Regions from separate parts of the Arthrobacter sp. NPDC058097 genome, predicted to be linked through region 4. Evidence: predicted binding sites of a transcription regulator. Region 4 holds the regulator's gene; each other region holds the start of a gene.
What was found. Region 4 encodes LexA, which represses DNA repair genes until DNA is damaged. Its sites were predicted from a motif close to TCGAACANNTGTTCGA; they were not measured.
Positions count from the first base shown of each region.

Region 1: ACFVTE_RS05215 (LysM peptidoglycan-binding domain-containing protein) is a predicted target of LexA. The motif match lies at 1,580-1,595, and genes of this name have one in related genera.
Region 2: ACFVTE_RS17570 (LexA family protein) is a predicted target of LexA. The motif match lies at 1,893-1,908, and genes of this name have one in related genera.
Region 3: ACFVTE_RS13775 (DUF6504 family protein) is a predicted target of LexA. The motif match lies at 1,188-1,203, and genes of this name have one in related genera.

Region 1 covers NZ_JBHVSZ010000002.1:281,281-284,781, forward strand. Annotated here, with positions in the region: gene secA (preprotein translocase subunit SecA) at 1-82, shown strand, start outside; gene ACFVTE_RS05210 (Rv3235 family protein) at 143-670, opposite strand; gene ACFVTE_RS05215 (LysM peptidoglycan-binding domain-containing protein) at 775-1,572, opposite strand; gene ACFVTE_RS05220 (hypothetical protein) at 1,729-2,298, shown strand; gene ACFVTE_RS05225 (helix-turn-helix domain-containing protein) at 2,313-2,528, opposite strand; gene ACFVTE_RS05230 (SAF domain-containing protein) at 2,681-3,325, shown strand; gene ACFVTE_RS05235 (CpaE family protein) at 3,322-3,501, shown strand, end outside.
Region 2 covers NZ_JBHVSZ010000010.1:102,856-106,356, reverse strand. Annotated here, with positions in the region: gene ACFVTE_RS17585 (MoaD/ThiS family protein) at 1-242, opposite strand, end outside; gene ACFVTE_RS17580 (WD40/YVTN/BNR-like repeat-containing protein) at 252-1,382, opposite strand; gene ACFVTE_RS17575 (hypothetical protein) at 1,458-1,745, opposite strand; gene ACFVTE_RS17570 (LexA family protein) at 1,921-2,352, shown strand; gene ACFVTE_RS17565 (Y-family DNA polymerase) at 2,345-3,501, shown strand, end outside.
Region 3 covers NZ_JBHVSZ010000007.1:171,403-174,903, reverse strand. Annotated here, with positions in the region: gene ACFVTE_RS13790 (VOC family protein) at 1-282, opposite strand, end outside; gene ACFVTE_RS13785 (chorismate mutase) at 297-623, shown strand; gene ACFVTE_RS13780 (hypothetical protein) at 721-1,107, opposite strand; gene ACFVTE_RS13775 (DUF6504 family protein) at 1,251-1,616, shown strand; gene ACFVTE_RS13770 (DNA polymerase III subunit alpha) at 1,613-3,501, shown strand, end outside.
Region 4 covers NZ_JBHVSZ010000005.1:310,775-314,275, forward strand. Annotated here, with positions in the region: gene ACFVTE_RS11365 (ATP-dependent DNA helicase) at 1-869, shown strand, start outside; gene lexA (transcriptional repressor LexA) at 983-1,729, opposite strand; gene ACFVTE_RS11375 (LysM peptidoglycan-binding domain-containing protein) at 2,039-2,464, shown strand; gene ACFVTE_RS11380 (histidinol-phosphate transaminase) at 2,552-3,501, shown strand, end outside.

The DNA of each region.
Region 1 (3,501 bases), on a different contig from region 4:
CGAGGGCAGGGCTGCGGGCCGTTCGGGCAACCCCGCCAAGGCCGCATCGCAGGACCGGCGCGACAAGAAGAAAAAGCGCTAGCCAGCGGATATGACGGAAAGGGACCGGAGCTTCGTGCTCCGGTCCTTTCCTGTTTCCGCGTCAGCCAATCTCCAGGGCTGTGACACGCCAAACGTTTTTGCTGCGTTCCAGCCGGACGGCGACTGCCCGGACCCGCAGTTCATCAATCACCACCGCACTGGCTTCGTAAACGTCAGGCGTCACCCCGCACGCCCGGACAGAGCGGACCGACGCATTGCGGTGAAGCAGCCCCATTTTCCGGGGAGCCCGGCCAGCCACCCGCCGGGTGAGGGCCGCCCGGTGCTGGAGCACGGTGAGGCAGCGCTGGTCCAGCCGCCGTGCCAGCTGGTGGATGGGCCTCGTTCCCGCCAGGACTTCGATGGCAGCCTGGACCGTGGCCCGGGTGATGGCGCAGATCTCACGCGCCTCGTCGCAGGGGCCGGGAACAACCGAAAGCCGCGTTTCAGCCGTTAGGGTTTGCTTGGAATGGCCTTGCGCCGGGCCAGTTTGTCCTGCCGGCGAGGGTGCCGGCGCTGTTCGTTCCGGCACGGGCGGGACGGGTTGAAGAACAGCGTTTCCAGCACGCCGTGTAGGAGTTACTGCAGTCATGATCGGTCCTTCTGGTAGGGCTGGCTTGGGACGGCCGCGGGAGGGGCCGGTCCTTGGGGCGTAGACGGGGAAGGTAGCGCGGAAGAAGCGGGTGCCGGCGCCGCTTACGGCGGAGGCGGCGGCCTGAGGAGCTGGCCCGGGAGAAGGACATTGGGATCGGGGCCGATGACCTTCAGGTTGGCCTGATACCAGAGCGGCCAGCGGGCTGCTACCTCCAGCTCTGAGGCGCTGGGCCCCAGTTCGCGTGCGGCAATGGTCCACAGCGATTCGCCGGCACGTACGGGCACTTCACGGCGGGCATTGGCTGGCTTCGCCGTTGCCCTGGTAGGCAATGAGCTGACGAGGCCGGGCTGCACAACCGGGACGCGTGGCCTCCACTGGGGCTGGAGTTCGCCGGGGTCCGGGACTGATCTTTGGGCGACCCCGTACCCCGCGGAATGGCCGGCGGGCAGGTCCGGCCGCCGCTCCGCCAGGGGACCCCACGCTGCGGAGAGGGACGATCCGTTGTTAGAGGAAAGGGCTGCGGCCGGCAATTCATCCGCCTGGGCAAGCGGTGCCCCGAGGAGCTGGACGCCCACCGTGGCCAACGCCAGCCGGCGCATGAAAACAGGGCTGAACCGCCCCGTGGCGCGGGCGGCAGCGTGATGCCCCGTCCGTTCCAGGAGCGCCGAAGCGAAGGCGGTGGCCAGGGACAGCAGCCACCAGGCGATGACGGTCAGCCCGGCGGCGAGGGCCAGCAGTCCCAGCAGGTCATCGAAGACCAACGCCTGCTGGCGATCCGCGGACCGCCTCCAGTGATTGACGATCCCGGACCCGGTGAGAGCCAGAAAGACTCCGAGCCCCAGAATGACCACCGCCAGGGCAGCCTCCGCCCTCACCGGACGCTGAACCTCTTCCGCCATGACTTCCCCCAATTAGTGTTTGATGCAGTTTGATCCACTTTGATGTGTTTTGCCCTGATGGAGACAGTTTGCAGCAGCTGTATTGAGGTTGTCTATGGAGATAGGAAAGTTTGTGGATTAATTGACCGCCTTCGGGCGCGGGCCTACGCTGGCGCAATGCGATGGAATGCACTTTTTCAGGATCTGGAGCAGCAGCTCGCCGAAGCCGGGGTCCTGGGCATGGAGTCCGAGATTGCCGAGCGTTCCCGGGCTGACACGGCCGCCATTGCGCTCGATGACAGGCTGCGGGGATCCGTGGGCTGCCACGTCGGCGTCCACCTGAATTCGGGGCCTGTCTTTGCCGGCACGCTCAGCCATGCGGGGTCCGAAAGCCTGGTCATTGAAGAGCCGACGCACCAGGTGCTGATACCTTATGCCGCCGTGGGTCACTACACCGGCCTCGGGCGGTTTGCAGTGGCCGAGGTATCCATCGTGCGCCGGAAACTCGGCCTTGCCAGCGCGCTGCGGGGGCTCGCAAGGGACAGGGCAGAACTTACCGTCCTGCTGGCAGGCCGGTCACCGGACCTGCAGCTGCCGGGCGTAATCGACAGGGTGGGGCGGGATTTCTTTGACCTCGCACTGACATTGCCCGGCGAAGCGCGCCGGGCCGGCCGCGTTGCCGACGTGGCTACTGTGCCGTTCCAGTCGCTGAGTGCGCTCCGCTCACGGCGCGGCGGGGAACTCTGACGGCCCTCCCGTGCTCAAACGGACTTGGACTTTGCCTCTTGAATCATGCGGCTTGCCTCGGCGTAGCGCTCTTCGATGTACTGCTCAAGCATCTTTTCCTCGACACGCCACTGGCCGCGGCCACCCACCTGGATTGCCTTCAGTTCGCCGCTCCGGACGAGGGCATACGCTGCCGGCGCATTGATCTGAAGCTGTTCGGCTACATCTGCAAGCGTAAGGAATCGGGGCATAGTCCAATTGTGCCACCCTTGGTATGGATGATGCGGTTATCCACAGTTTGATGTTGTTTGCCTGAATACCTTTCCGATGGAGCAGGAATGCCGTAACAATGTTCCTGACCGGCGCGACTGAAGCGCCAAGGCGTCAAGGGGGAGCAGTACGCATGAGTGCAAGCACGGCGGCCACCGGAGCCCGGCTGAAGAAGCCTTCCTGGAAGGATCCGAGGCTCGTGGTGGGTGTGCTCCTGGTCCTCGCCTCCGTCGTCGGAGTCGTTGCCCTCGTCGGCAATGCGGACCGCACCACCGAGGTATTTGCCGCCCGTGAGCCAATCGCCGTTGGCCAGAAACTCACGCCGGAAAACATCAGCCGGGTCAAGGTGCGCCTGGGCGACGTCGAGGCGCATTATGTCACGGCGGAGTCCGGTATTCCCGAAGGCCAGGTGGCCGTCCAGCGGATCGCCAAGGACCAGTTGGTTCCCCGGGAAAGCCTGGGCAGCGTCGATGCACTGGACCGAAAGCCGGTGGCTGTCACCGTCCAGGAGGCCCTGCCGGAACAGGCGGTGGCAGGAACCCGGGTCGACGTCTGGGTCTCCATGCCTGACGCCCGGAACGGCTTTGCCGAACCAAAGCTGCTGCTACCCGGTGCGGAGATCGCAGAGGTCTCACAAGGATCCACCGCTCTCGGGGCTTCGAAATCCACCGTCCTGATGGTCCTGGTGGGGGACGGGCAGATGGCCTCGCTCCTCGGCGCGCAGGCTAACGAGGCCAAAATCTCCGTGGTGTGGAATCCCGGCGGGGCCACCAAGTGAGCATCCCCGTAGTCACCGTCGGTGAGTCGCAGGAGGATCTGGTTGGCGGACTCGAGCGGCTCCACGGTCCAGTCACTGTGGTCCGGCGTTGCGCGGAGCTCGCGGAGCTGCTGGCCGCCTGCCAAAGCGGGCTGGCCCGGGCCGCCGTTGTTGCCGAGGGAAGTCCGGACCTGACT
Region 2 (3,501 bases), on a different contig from region 4:
GAAACTTCCGTTTCCAGGCCGCGGAGACGCCGGACCTCCTCACCGTTCACGTAAATATTCACGTAGCGGCGGAGCGCACCCGTCTCGTCCCGCAGCCGCCTGGCAAGCACCGGGTAAGTCCCGGTCACGGAATCCAGCAACCAGCCCACAGTCACCGCCCCGTCGGCGGGTGTAGTCAGTATGGACTGCCCGCCGGCGAGCGGCTGGAGGACGCTGGGAAGGACCACACTGATCTCAGCCATTGCACTTGCTCATGCGCCGGTCCCGGCAGCAACCGGGGCCCTGGCCACAACGGCGGCGCGGACGCACAGCACATCCGGCAGGTGGGACGCCACCTCCGCAAAGGTATCGCCTTCGTCTGCGCTGGCATACACCGCGCCCCCGCGCGTCCCGAAGTAGACCCCGGCGGGCTCGGCGGAATCCACGCTGGCCGCGTCGCGGAGGACCGCATTGAATTCTGATTGCGGCAGGCCGGCGTCCAGGCGCTTCCACGTGGAACCGGCATCGTCCGTACGGTGCACCGCAAGCTTTCCCTCCGGCGGGATGCGTTCGCCGTCGGCCTTCAAGGGAACAACCCAGGCCGTGCCTGCACGCCTGGGGTGGGTCAGCATGACGAACCCAAAATCGGCCGGCAGGCCGTCCGCTATCGATTCCCAGTTCTCGGCATTGTCGTCGGTGCGGTACACGCCGTGGTGGTTCTGCGCGTAAAGGCGGCCTTCGACGGCGGCATCCGCCGCTATCTTGTGGACGCACTGGCCGAATTCCGGGTTGGGATCGGGCATGAAGTAGGCGGAGATGCCCTTGTTGCGCGGCTCCCAGGACAGCCCGCCGTCGAGCGAGCGGTACACGCCTCCGGTGCTCATGGCCACATGGACGTTCTCCCCGGAGGGGTTGACCACGATCGAATGGGCTGCCGCGCCGCCATACCCGGCTCCCCACTCACTGCGGTGCGGGTGGTCCCAGAGTCCGCGGTTCAGCTCAAAATGCTCGCCGCCGTCGGTCGATTTCCACACTGAAATCGGCTCCGCGCCGGCCCAGACGACGCCCGGGCGGGATTCGGCGTCGGGATGGATCTGCCAGATCCGTTCCACGGCGGCGTCGGTGCCTTCGGGGAACTTGATGGCGCCCTGCTCGGGCTCGGTCCAGCTGGCGCCAAGATCATCCGAGTGGGCTACGTACGGGCCCCAGTGCTCGGACCGCACCCCCACCATGATGCGCGTGCGGCCGTCCCGCGTGTCGATTCCGATGCTTGGTATCTCGCTCATCAGGAAATGCGGGCCGGAAAAGGACCACTGCTTCCGGTCCCGGCTGGTGGCGAGCCAGAGGCCTTTTTTGGTCCCGATTGCTAGAACGAAACTCTCTGAGGCATTCATGCACCCCATGCAACCACTCGGGCGGAGGGGCTGCAATGGTTTTGACCCCCACGTGTCTGGCTGGATTCGTTGCTCGGGCCGGGCCTAGGACCCGATCCTCGCGCCGTCTTTGGCGGTGCCGGCCTGTGCGGCACGGCGGTTCCGCCACCACCGGCGAAGCAGGTCCGCCGCGGCCAGGATTCCGGCCAGGGGCGTGAGGACGGCAGCGGCGTAGACGAAAAGCAGCCAGGTGAGCGTGGCGATCGGGGGCTGGCTCCGGCTGAGCAGCGACAGGCCGCCGAACAGGCCCGCAACCCAGAAGAGCACCACCAGCGTCAGCACGGCCGCTGCCGGAAAGTACTCGTTCCGCACCACCCTCTTCAAGGTTTCCACCACTGATCCTCCTGTGCCTTGCATCCCCATGAGACCAGTATGCGACGGAGACCCGCTGCCACGGAGGCGGCACGACGAACGTGTGATGAACACAACCGCTGGCTCGCACTGCTGCATTCTGTCAGCCTCGGGGACTACACTGAACTATCGAACATATATTCGAAAAAGGTGTGTTGTGGGCGTGATCATTGACCCCCGCGTGATAGAGGCGGGACTTTCCCTGCGGCTGGTGCTGGTCTCCCCCGTGGCTGTCCCAGCGGGCTTCCCGTCGCCCGCCCAGGATTACTTCGACGGCCGGATCGACCTGAACGAACACCTGATCAAGGACATCACCAGCACCTACATAGTGCGGGTGTCCGGCGACTCGATGGAACAGGCCGGTATCAGCGACGGCGACGAACTGATCGTCAACCGGGCACTGGAACCGCGCGATGGATCCGTGGTGGTGGCAGTGCTGGACGGCGAGCTCACCATCAAGCGCCTGAAGATCACCGCGGCTGGCGTGGTGCTCCAGGCGGCCAACCCCCTATATCCGGACATCATGGTCCCAGCCCTGGCCGACCTCACCATCTGGGGCGTGGCCACCAGGTGCCTGCACCATGTCTGAGACCCGGCAGCAGATAGCCCTGGTGGACGTGAACTGTTTCTACGCCAGCGCCGAGCGGGCCTTCGACCCCTCCCTTGAGGGCAGACCGCTGGTGGTGCTCTCCAACAACGACGGCTGCGCCGTAACCCGCAGCCCGGAGGCGAGGGCCCGGGGGATCAGCACCGGCGAACCGTGGTTCAAGATCGCGCCGCGGGCCAAGGAGTGGGGCCTCGTTGCCCGGTCAAGCAACTATGAACTGTACGGCGACATCAGCGCCCGAGTGATGGAGCTGCTGGGACGCTACTCGGCCTGGCTCGAGGTGTACAGCATCGACGAGGCGTTCCTTGGCATCAAGGGCAGCCCCGAACAGGTGGTGGGTCTTGGCCGGACCATCAGGGCCGCGGTCCAGCGCAACGTCGGGGTGCCTGTGTGCGTCGGCATCGCCGGCACCAAGACGCTGGCCAAACTGGCGAACCGGTGGGCGAAGAACAATCCATCCCTTGAAGGGGTGTGCCGCTGGGAATCAATGGCCCCGGAGGCGCGTGAACTGCTCATGGCCCGGCTGCCGGTCTCGGAGGTCTGGGGCGTGGCGGGACGGCTGGAAAAGCGGCTGAACGCCATGGGGATCTGCTCCATCCTGGAGCTGAGCCGGGCGGATCCGGTGATGGTGCGTGACCGCTTTTCGGTGGTGCTGATGCGCACGGTGCTGGAGCTGCGCGGAACACCGTGCATACCGCTGGAGGAGGAACGCGTGGGACGGGACCAGCTGATCTTCTCGCGCTCGTTTTCCACTCCCCTGACATCGGTCCCCGAGTTTCGCCAGGTCCTGAGCGTCTATGCGCAGCAGGCGAGTGCGCGGCTGGCCCGGCACCGCCTTCAGGCCAAGGTCCTCACAGCGTTCGCCGGCACATCCCATTACAACCCGAAGGACAAGTCGTTTCCCTCGGTGTGCGTTCCGCTGCCCATGCCCACCTCGGACCCGGTACTGCTCACCAGGGCGGCCCACGCCCTGCTTCCAGTGATCCAGGAGGGCGTGAAATACGCGCGGGCCGGCATCATGGTCACCGACCTTCGGCCGTCCGGCAATCAGCAGCCGCTGGAGCCCTTCACCAACCCGCACGAGGAAAGCGGGATCGGGCCGCTGGTTGAGCAGATCAGCCGCAAGTACGG
Region 3 (3,501 bases), on a different contig from region 4:
GGCCGACTCTGCCTGCGCCATCACCTGGTCCACCTGCTCCGCGGTGCCCACGTTGTGGCTGAGCGTAACGCAGGGAACGGCGGAAGGGGCGTCGACGGCGGCCTCGGCCTGCATCTGCCGGGCATCCCACAGGGAGAGAATCAGCCCGTGGTTGGCCTGGATGAAGATGACTTCGTCGGGAACCTCGCGGTGGACCGGCCAGCCCAGGCCGTCCACATAGAAGCGCCGGGAGGCGGCCACGCTGCGCACTCCCAATGAAATAAAATCGACTCTGGGCTGCATGGTTCGATACTGTCATGATCATGCCCACAAATCACGGAGACGAGAAAAACGCCCAGGCTGACCGGGAACAGCTCGCCGCCGTGCGGGTCGCGGTGGATGAGGTGGACGAGCAGATCGTCACGCTGATTGCCCGCCGTGAACGCCTGATCCGCATCGCGGGAACCCTGAAGGGCGACGACGCCGAAGTGCGGGCCCCGGGCCGCGTGGAGCGGGTCATCGAGCACGTGCGCCAGGCCGCCGAGAAAAAAGAAATCGACCCGGACATCGTGGAAACCACGTACCGGGCCATGATCTCGAAGTTCATCGAGCTTGAGATGAAAATCCACAACGACAACAGCTGAGCTGTTCAAAGGCGCCTTAGCTGCTCACAGGCATGCCGGGGCGCGGGGGCGGCTGGTCGGGCTGCTGCCCGGTGCCGCCCGCGGAGGCGCTGACCCTTTAAAGCTTCTCCTCAACGGGCACGCCGGACTGGAATTCCCGCCCGTCGGCCTCGCTGAACGCGGACATGAGGTGGCTCTTTTCGAGCCCCATGACCGTGCTCATGGGGAACTTGCCCGTGATGGTGTTGCCCGAGTGCTCAACGCTGCTGAGGTCGAAGTTTTCCTCCGTGCCGTCATGGCTGAAGGAGTAGATCGAGACGGCCTCGCCGTTCATGAACTCGATTCCCAGCCTCCGTTGATGCGAATAATCCGGAGTGGCAGCCACGAGCCCCACAACAAAGGCGCCCGATGCTGGAATGCTGCCGTCGATATCGAACTTGGCCACCAATGTGCTTTCTTTGGCGGCGATGCTTACCTGCTTCAGGAGCGCGTCATTGGAACTCATGGGACCATCCTGCCCTGTGAGCCGCCGTCCGTCCACACCCATCTAGGTTTTGTCTCCGGCCCGGCGTAGACTGGATCTATTCGAATACATATTCGAATGCCTGCGTATTATCCGCAGGATGGGATTGGTATCCGGAGGCACCCATGGGAACGTTCAGCGAGTCTGTCGACGTCGTCTGCGCACCTACCGGTGAGCCGGCGGAGCTCCGGTGGGGCGGCAGGGCATACAGTGTCTGCGCTGAACCCCTGCGCTGGTACGAACGCCGCCAGTGGTGGGCCGAAGAACGGCGTGCCCCGCTGGGAAGCGGCCCCGGGCTTGTGGACCATGAGATCTGGCGGGTGCAGGTCCTGCCTGCCGGCAGAAACAGCCCGCCGGAAACTCCGGCTGCAGAACCGGCTGAACCCCTGACCCTTGACCTGGTGCGGCATACCGGCAGCGGACGCTGGCGGCTGCTCCGGATCCACGACGCCCTCAAACCCAGAGACGCACTCCGGCACAAATCAGCATGAGCTTCACTCACCTACACGTTTCCACCGCCTTCAGCGCACACTACGGCGTCTCCTGGCCGGATGAACTCGCCCAGGCGGCAGCTGCCCATGGCGCGACCGCCCTGGGGTGCACGGACCGCGACGGCCTGTATGGCACAGTCAAGCACCTCAAAGCATGCATGGCCGCCGGGATTGATCCCGTGGTCGGCGTCGATCTTTCTGTGTTCGACGACGAGGGAGACCACGGGGGCGGGTTGCCTGATGTCCGGGGTGCCAAAGCCCGGTATTCGGCGGACCGAGTCGCAGGTCGGGTCGTTGTACTTGCGCACGGACACAATGACGGTGCGGGGTACAAAGCCCTGTGCAGGCTTATCTCCGATGCGCATGCCCGCACCACGGGCAAGGCGGGAGGAACTGTTCCGGTCGCCGTCACCAGGGCTGAACTCGCCTCCCGTGTCCTGGACCCGGAAACCCTGAAGCCGGTGCTCACCGTTCTGTTGGGCCCGGATTCCGACGTCGGCCTGGCGCTGGGCGGCCGGCGGTACCTCCGGCCCCGCACGCTGTTCAAGGGCTGGTTGGATGCGATGCCGGCCGGAAGCGTTGCAGCGGAGATCGTCACCCACCTCAGCGCACCGGGGGAGCCCCTCAGCACGGCCCATGCGGTCCGCATGCTCAAGCTGGCGCAGGAGTTCAGCGTGCCGGCCGTACTTACCAACGCAGTCCGTTACTGCGAGGAGGACGGGGCCGCCACCGCGGACGTCCTGGATTCGGCCCGCACGCTGAAGTCCCTTCCCGAGCTCTCCGCGGCGCCGCTGCTTCAGCCCAACGGGCAGGGCTGGCTGAAAACCCCGGACCAAATGGTGGAGCTGGGCAAGGAAATTATCCATGCAGCCGGCTACGGCAACGCTGACCTCCAGGTGCTGCTCGCGCAGACTGAGGCGCTCGCGGACCGTTGCCGCATGGATCCCGAGTCTGACATGGGCTGGAAGCAGCCGGTGGTCCCCGAGGCCGCCGTCATCGGCATTGAAGGGGATCCGCTGGCAGAACTTGCCCAGCGGTGCGAGGCGGGAATTGCGCGGCGCTTCCCCGGCATCTCGGGCAAGGCGGAAGCGGACATGCGCGCCCGGCTGCAGCATGAGCTGAAGATTATCGCCCGCCTCGGCTTTGCCTCGTACTTCCTCACTGTCGCCGAGGTTTCCCGCATGATCCTGGACATGGGTGTGAGGGCGGCAGCGCGTGGATCGGGGGCTTCTAGCCTGGTCAACTACCTGATCGACATCAGCCAGGTGAACCCGCTCCAGCATGACCTGATCTTCGAACGGTTCCTCTCCGGCGACAGGTCCACCCTGCCTGATATCGACATCGACGTGGAAAGCGCGGAGCGGCACAACGTCTACCGCAAGATCTTTGACCGGTTCGGCTCGCAGCGCGTCACGCTGATGAGCATGCAGAACGGGTACCGCGCTCGCGGTGCGGTGCGGGACGCCGGCATGGCTTTGGGAATGGACGAAGGCGATGTCGGCGAGATTGCCAAGCAGCTGTGGCGCTTCTCGGCACGGAAGTTCCGGGAGGCCCTGGAGGAAAAGCCGGAACTCCGCGAGTTCGCCGGACGGGTGGAACAGCGGGACTTCACCGAGAACCAGCAGCTGGACCTGCTGGTGGACCTCACCGAACGGCTTGACCGCCTTCCGCGCCACATCTCGATGCACCCCTGCGGCGTGATCCTCGGTGATGCCACCCTGCTGGACCGGACCCCCGTCCAGCCCAGCGGCCTTGGCCTGCCAATGAGCCAGTTCGACAAGCACGACATGGACCCCATGGGCATGCTGAAGCTTGATGTTCTGGGCGTTCGGATGCAAAGCGCCATGGCCTTTGCTGTCCGGGAGATCATCCGCATCCATCCCTC
Region 4 (3,501 bases):
TTGATCCGCAGCAGGGCTACTCGGCGCCCGACGAGACAGCCCCGGCGCTGATCAACATCGCCCCGCTGGGCGTCGCAGGCCGGCTCCGGGAAGGCCTGTTCGCCGGGCATACCGTGGTGCTGACATCGGCCACCCTCGCCATCGGCTCTGCCTTCGAACCCGCGGCGGGCGGGCTGGGCCTGGTCGGCGAAGGCGCGCCGAGCTGGACCGGCGTCGACGTGGGCTCGCCCTTTGACTACCCGCGGCAGGGCATCCTCTATGTGGCGGGCCACCTGCCGAAGCCAGGCCGCGGCACGTCGCCCGAGGCGCTGGACGAACTCGAGTCGCTCATCCGGGCGTCCGCCGGGGGCGCGCTGTGCCTGTTCTCCTCCCGGCGCGCCGCCGAGGAAGCGGCAGATGCCCTGCGTACCCGGCTGGATGTCAGCATTCTTTGCCAGGGTGAGTCCACCATGACGGCGCTGGTGAAGCAGTTCGCCGACGAGCCCGACACCTGCCTGTTCGGCACAATGTCATTGTGGCAGGGCGTCGACGTGCCGGGCGGATCGTGCCGTCTGGTCGTGATTGATAGGATTCCCTTCCCGCGGCCCGACGACCCGCTAATGACGGCGCGGTCGCGGGCCGTTGCCCAGGCCGGCGGCAACGGCTTCATGTCCGTGTCCGCCACGCATGCGGCCATCAGGCTGGCCCAGGGCGCGGGGCGCCTCATTCGGTCTACGAATGACAAGGGCGTCGTGGCGGTGCTGGATTCCCGGCTGTCCACGGAACGCTACGGCGGGTTCCTGCGGGCTGCCCTGCCGCCGTTCTGGCCGACGACCGACCGGAAGACCGCGGTCGCGGCCCTCGAAAGGCTCGCCGGCGCGCAGGCATAGTGAAGCCCCCGGGCTGGAGCAGCCCGGGGCCAAGGTTCAACGCCTAAGTCTCTGTGCCTAATTTCCGTGCCTAATTTCTGTGTCTACGCTTCAGCGCGGACGGGCACCAGAGGCTACAGCGAGCGGAGTACGGAAACCACCTTGCCCATGACAACGGCGTGGTCGCCGAGGATGGGTTCGTACTGTGTATTCTGTGGCAGCAGCCAGGTGTGGCCGTCGCGCTGCCGGAACGTCTTGACCGTGGCTTCGTCGTCGAGCAGCGCCGCCACAATGTCACCGTTGACGGCGTCGCTTTGCCGCCGGACCACAACCCAGTCCCCGTCGCAGATGGCGGCGTCCACCATGGAGTCGCCGGCGACCTTGAGCATGAACAGTTCGCCGTGGCCCACCAGCTGGCGGGGCAGCGGCATCAAATCCTCCACCATCTGGTCCGCGAGGATGGGGCCGCCGGCGGCGATCCGGCCGACCAGCGGGACCATGGCCGTGTCCATTGCGCTGGGCAGTTCAGACACGGAGGCGCCTGCCGCGCTCAGGGCCGGGGCCTTGTCAGCGCCACCGGATTTCGCGGTGCCCGCATCCAGGGTGAGCGGCATCAGGACCTCCATGGCGCGCGGCCGCTTCGGGTCCCGCCGCAGGTAGCCAAGCTTTTCCAGCTGTGAGAGCTGATGGGTCACGCTGGAGAGGCTGGCCAGGCCGACGGTGTCGCCGATTTCCCGCATCGACGGCGGGTAGCCGTTCTCGTTGACCGAACGCTGGATGGTTTCCAGGATCTTTTTCTGGCGGAGTGTAAGTCCCTTGGGGGTCCGCTGAGACCGCGGGCTGCGCTGGGGAGCCTTGCCGTCAGAGGCCTGTGCTGCCATGTTCGCCAACGCCTTTCCGTTCCTCCCGGCCGCGGTACCTGCAGAGGCCGGGAACTTCCGGCCTGAAAAATGTCAGACCCTGCTGATCAACTGCAGATGTGGTTGTTCTGTGTTTTCCAACGTAGGCCAGCCATACGGCTTTTTCAAACATTTGTTCTAGCGAGTCTCGACTTAATTCGTTGATAGGTGCTAAAACTAGAAAAAGCAAAGTTCGAACATGTGTTCTAGTGAGGGTTGCTTGATAGCCCGGTGTTCGAACTGATTGTTCGAACGCGAGGCAGTACAACTTGGTCCAGGAGGGCTCACGCCATGTCAGCTTCAACAGCAGCACTAACCCAGTCCCGCGCCGTACACCAGTCCGGCTCTGCGTACCAGCACGGCTCTGTACACCAGTCCCAGGCAGCGTCCCGGCCGGGCAAGCCGCCGCGCCTTCGCCTTACCCGCCGTGGCCGGATTGTCCTGATCGGGCTGCCCCTTGTCCTGCTCGCCGCCTTGATTCTGTCGCTGGCCGGGCTCCTGAACTCGCCGGCCAAGGCTGCGGACAGTGCCAGTGGCCTGTCCGTCACGCCAGCTGTTTCGGTCACTGTGCAGCCCGGGGAGTCACTCTGGGCCATCGCCGGAAAAGTCGACCCGGACCGCGACCCCCGGGACGTGATTGCGGACATCGTCCAGCTCAACGACCTTCAGGCCGGGAAGGTCATGCCCGGGCAGCAGCTGTTTGTGCCCAACAAGTAACGCCCCGTGCCCAACAAGCGCGCGGTTCTGCGGGGCCGGAACCGTCACAGTTTCCGGCCAGCCCACTGTGTTACTTAAACTGTCTAGGTGACTGACCAGCTTGAGCGACTGAACCGACTGCCCCTGCGGACCAACCTGAGGGGGCTGTCCCCTTACGGCGCCCCGCAGCTTGATGTTCCGATCCTGCTCAACGTCAACGAGAACACGCATGGCGTGCCCGCCGACGTTCGGGCGGCCATCACCGCGGCAGTAAGCGAGGCCGCCACCGGACTCAACCGGTACCCTGACCGCGAATTTACCGAACTCCGCGAAGCCCTGGCGGAATACCTTGGCCACGGGCTCAGCGCGGACAACCTCTGGGCAGCCAACGGCTCCAACGAGGTCCTCCAGCAGATCCTCCAGGCCTTCGGCGGGCCGGGCCGTTCGCTCCTGAGCTTCCCGCCGACGTATTCGATGTACCCGCTGCTCGCCAGCGGTACCGACACCGCCTACATCGCCGGCAAGCGCGCCGATGACTACGGCCTCAGCGCCGAGTCGGCCGCAAGCCAGGTGCGCGAACTCCAGCCGAACATCGTCTTCCTGTGCTCGCCGAACAACCCCACCGGCACCGGCCTGGGCCTGGATGTGGTGGAATCCGTCTACGAGGCAGGCGAGGCCAGCCAGGCGGTCGTCGTCGTGGACGAGGCCTACCACGAGTTTGCGCACGACGGCACGCCCAGCGCACTCACCCTGCTGCCCGGCCGGGAGCGGCTCATCGTCTCCCGCACCATGAGCAAGGCGTTCGCTCTGGCCGGCGCCCGGCTCGGGTACATGGCGGCGGCCCCGGAGGTGACCGACGCCCTCCGGCTGGTGCGCCTGCCTTACCACCTCTCGGCCGTCACGCAGGCCACCGCCCTGGCCGCGCTGCGGCACCGTGAGGCGCTCATGGCCGACGTTCAGGACATCAAGCGCCAGCGCGACCGGATTGTCTCGGAGCTGACGCGGATGGGCCTGCGGCCGGCGGCGTCCGACTCGAACTACGTCTTCTTCGGCGGCCT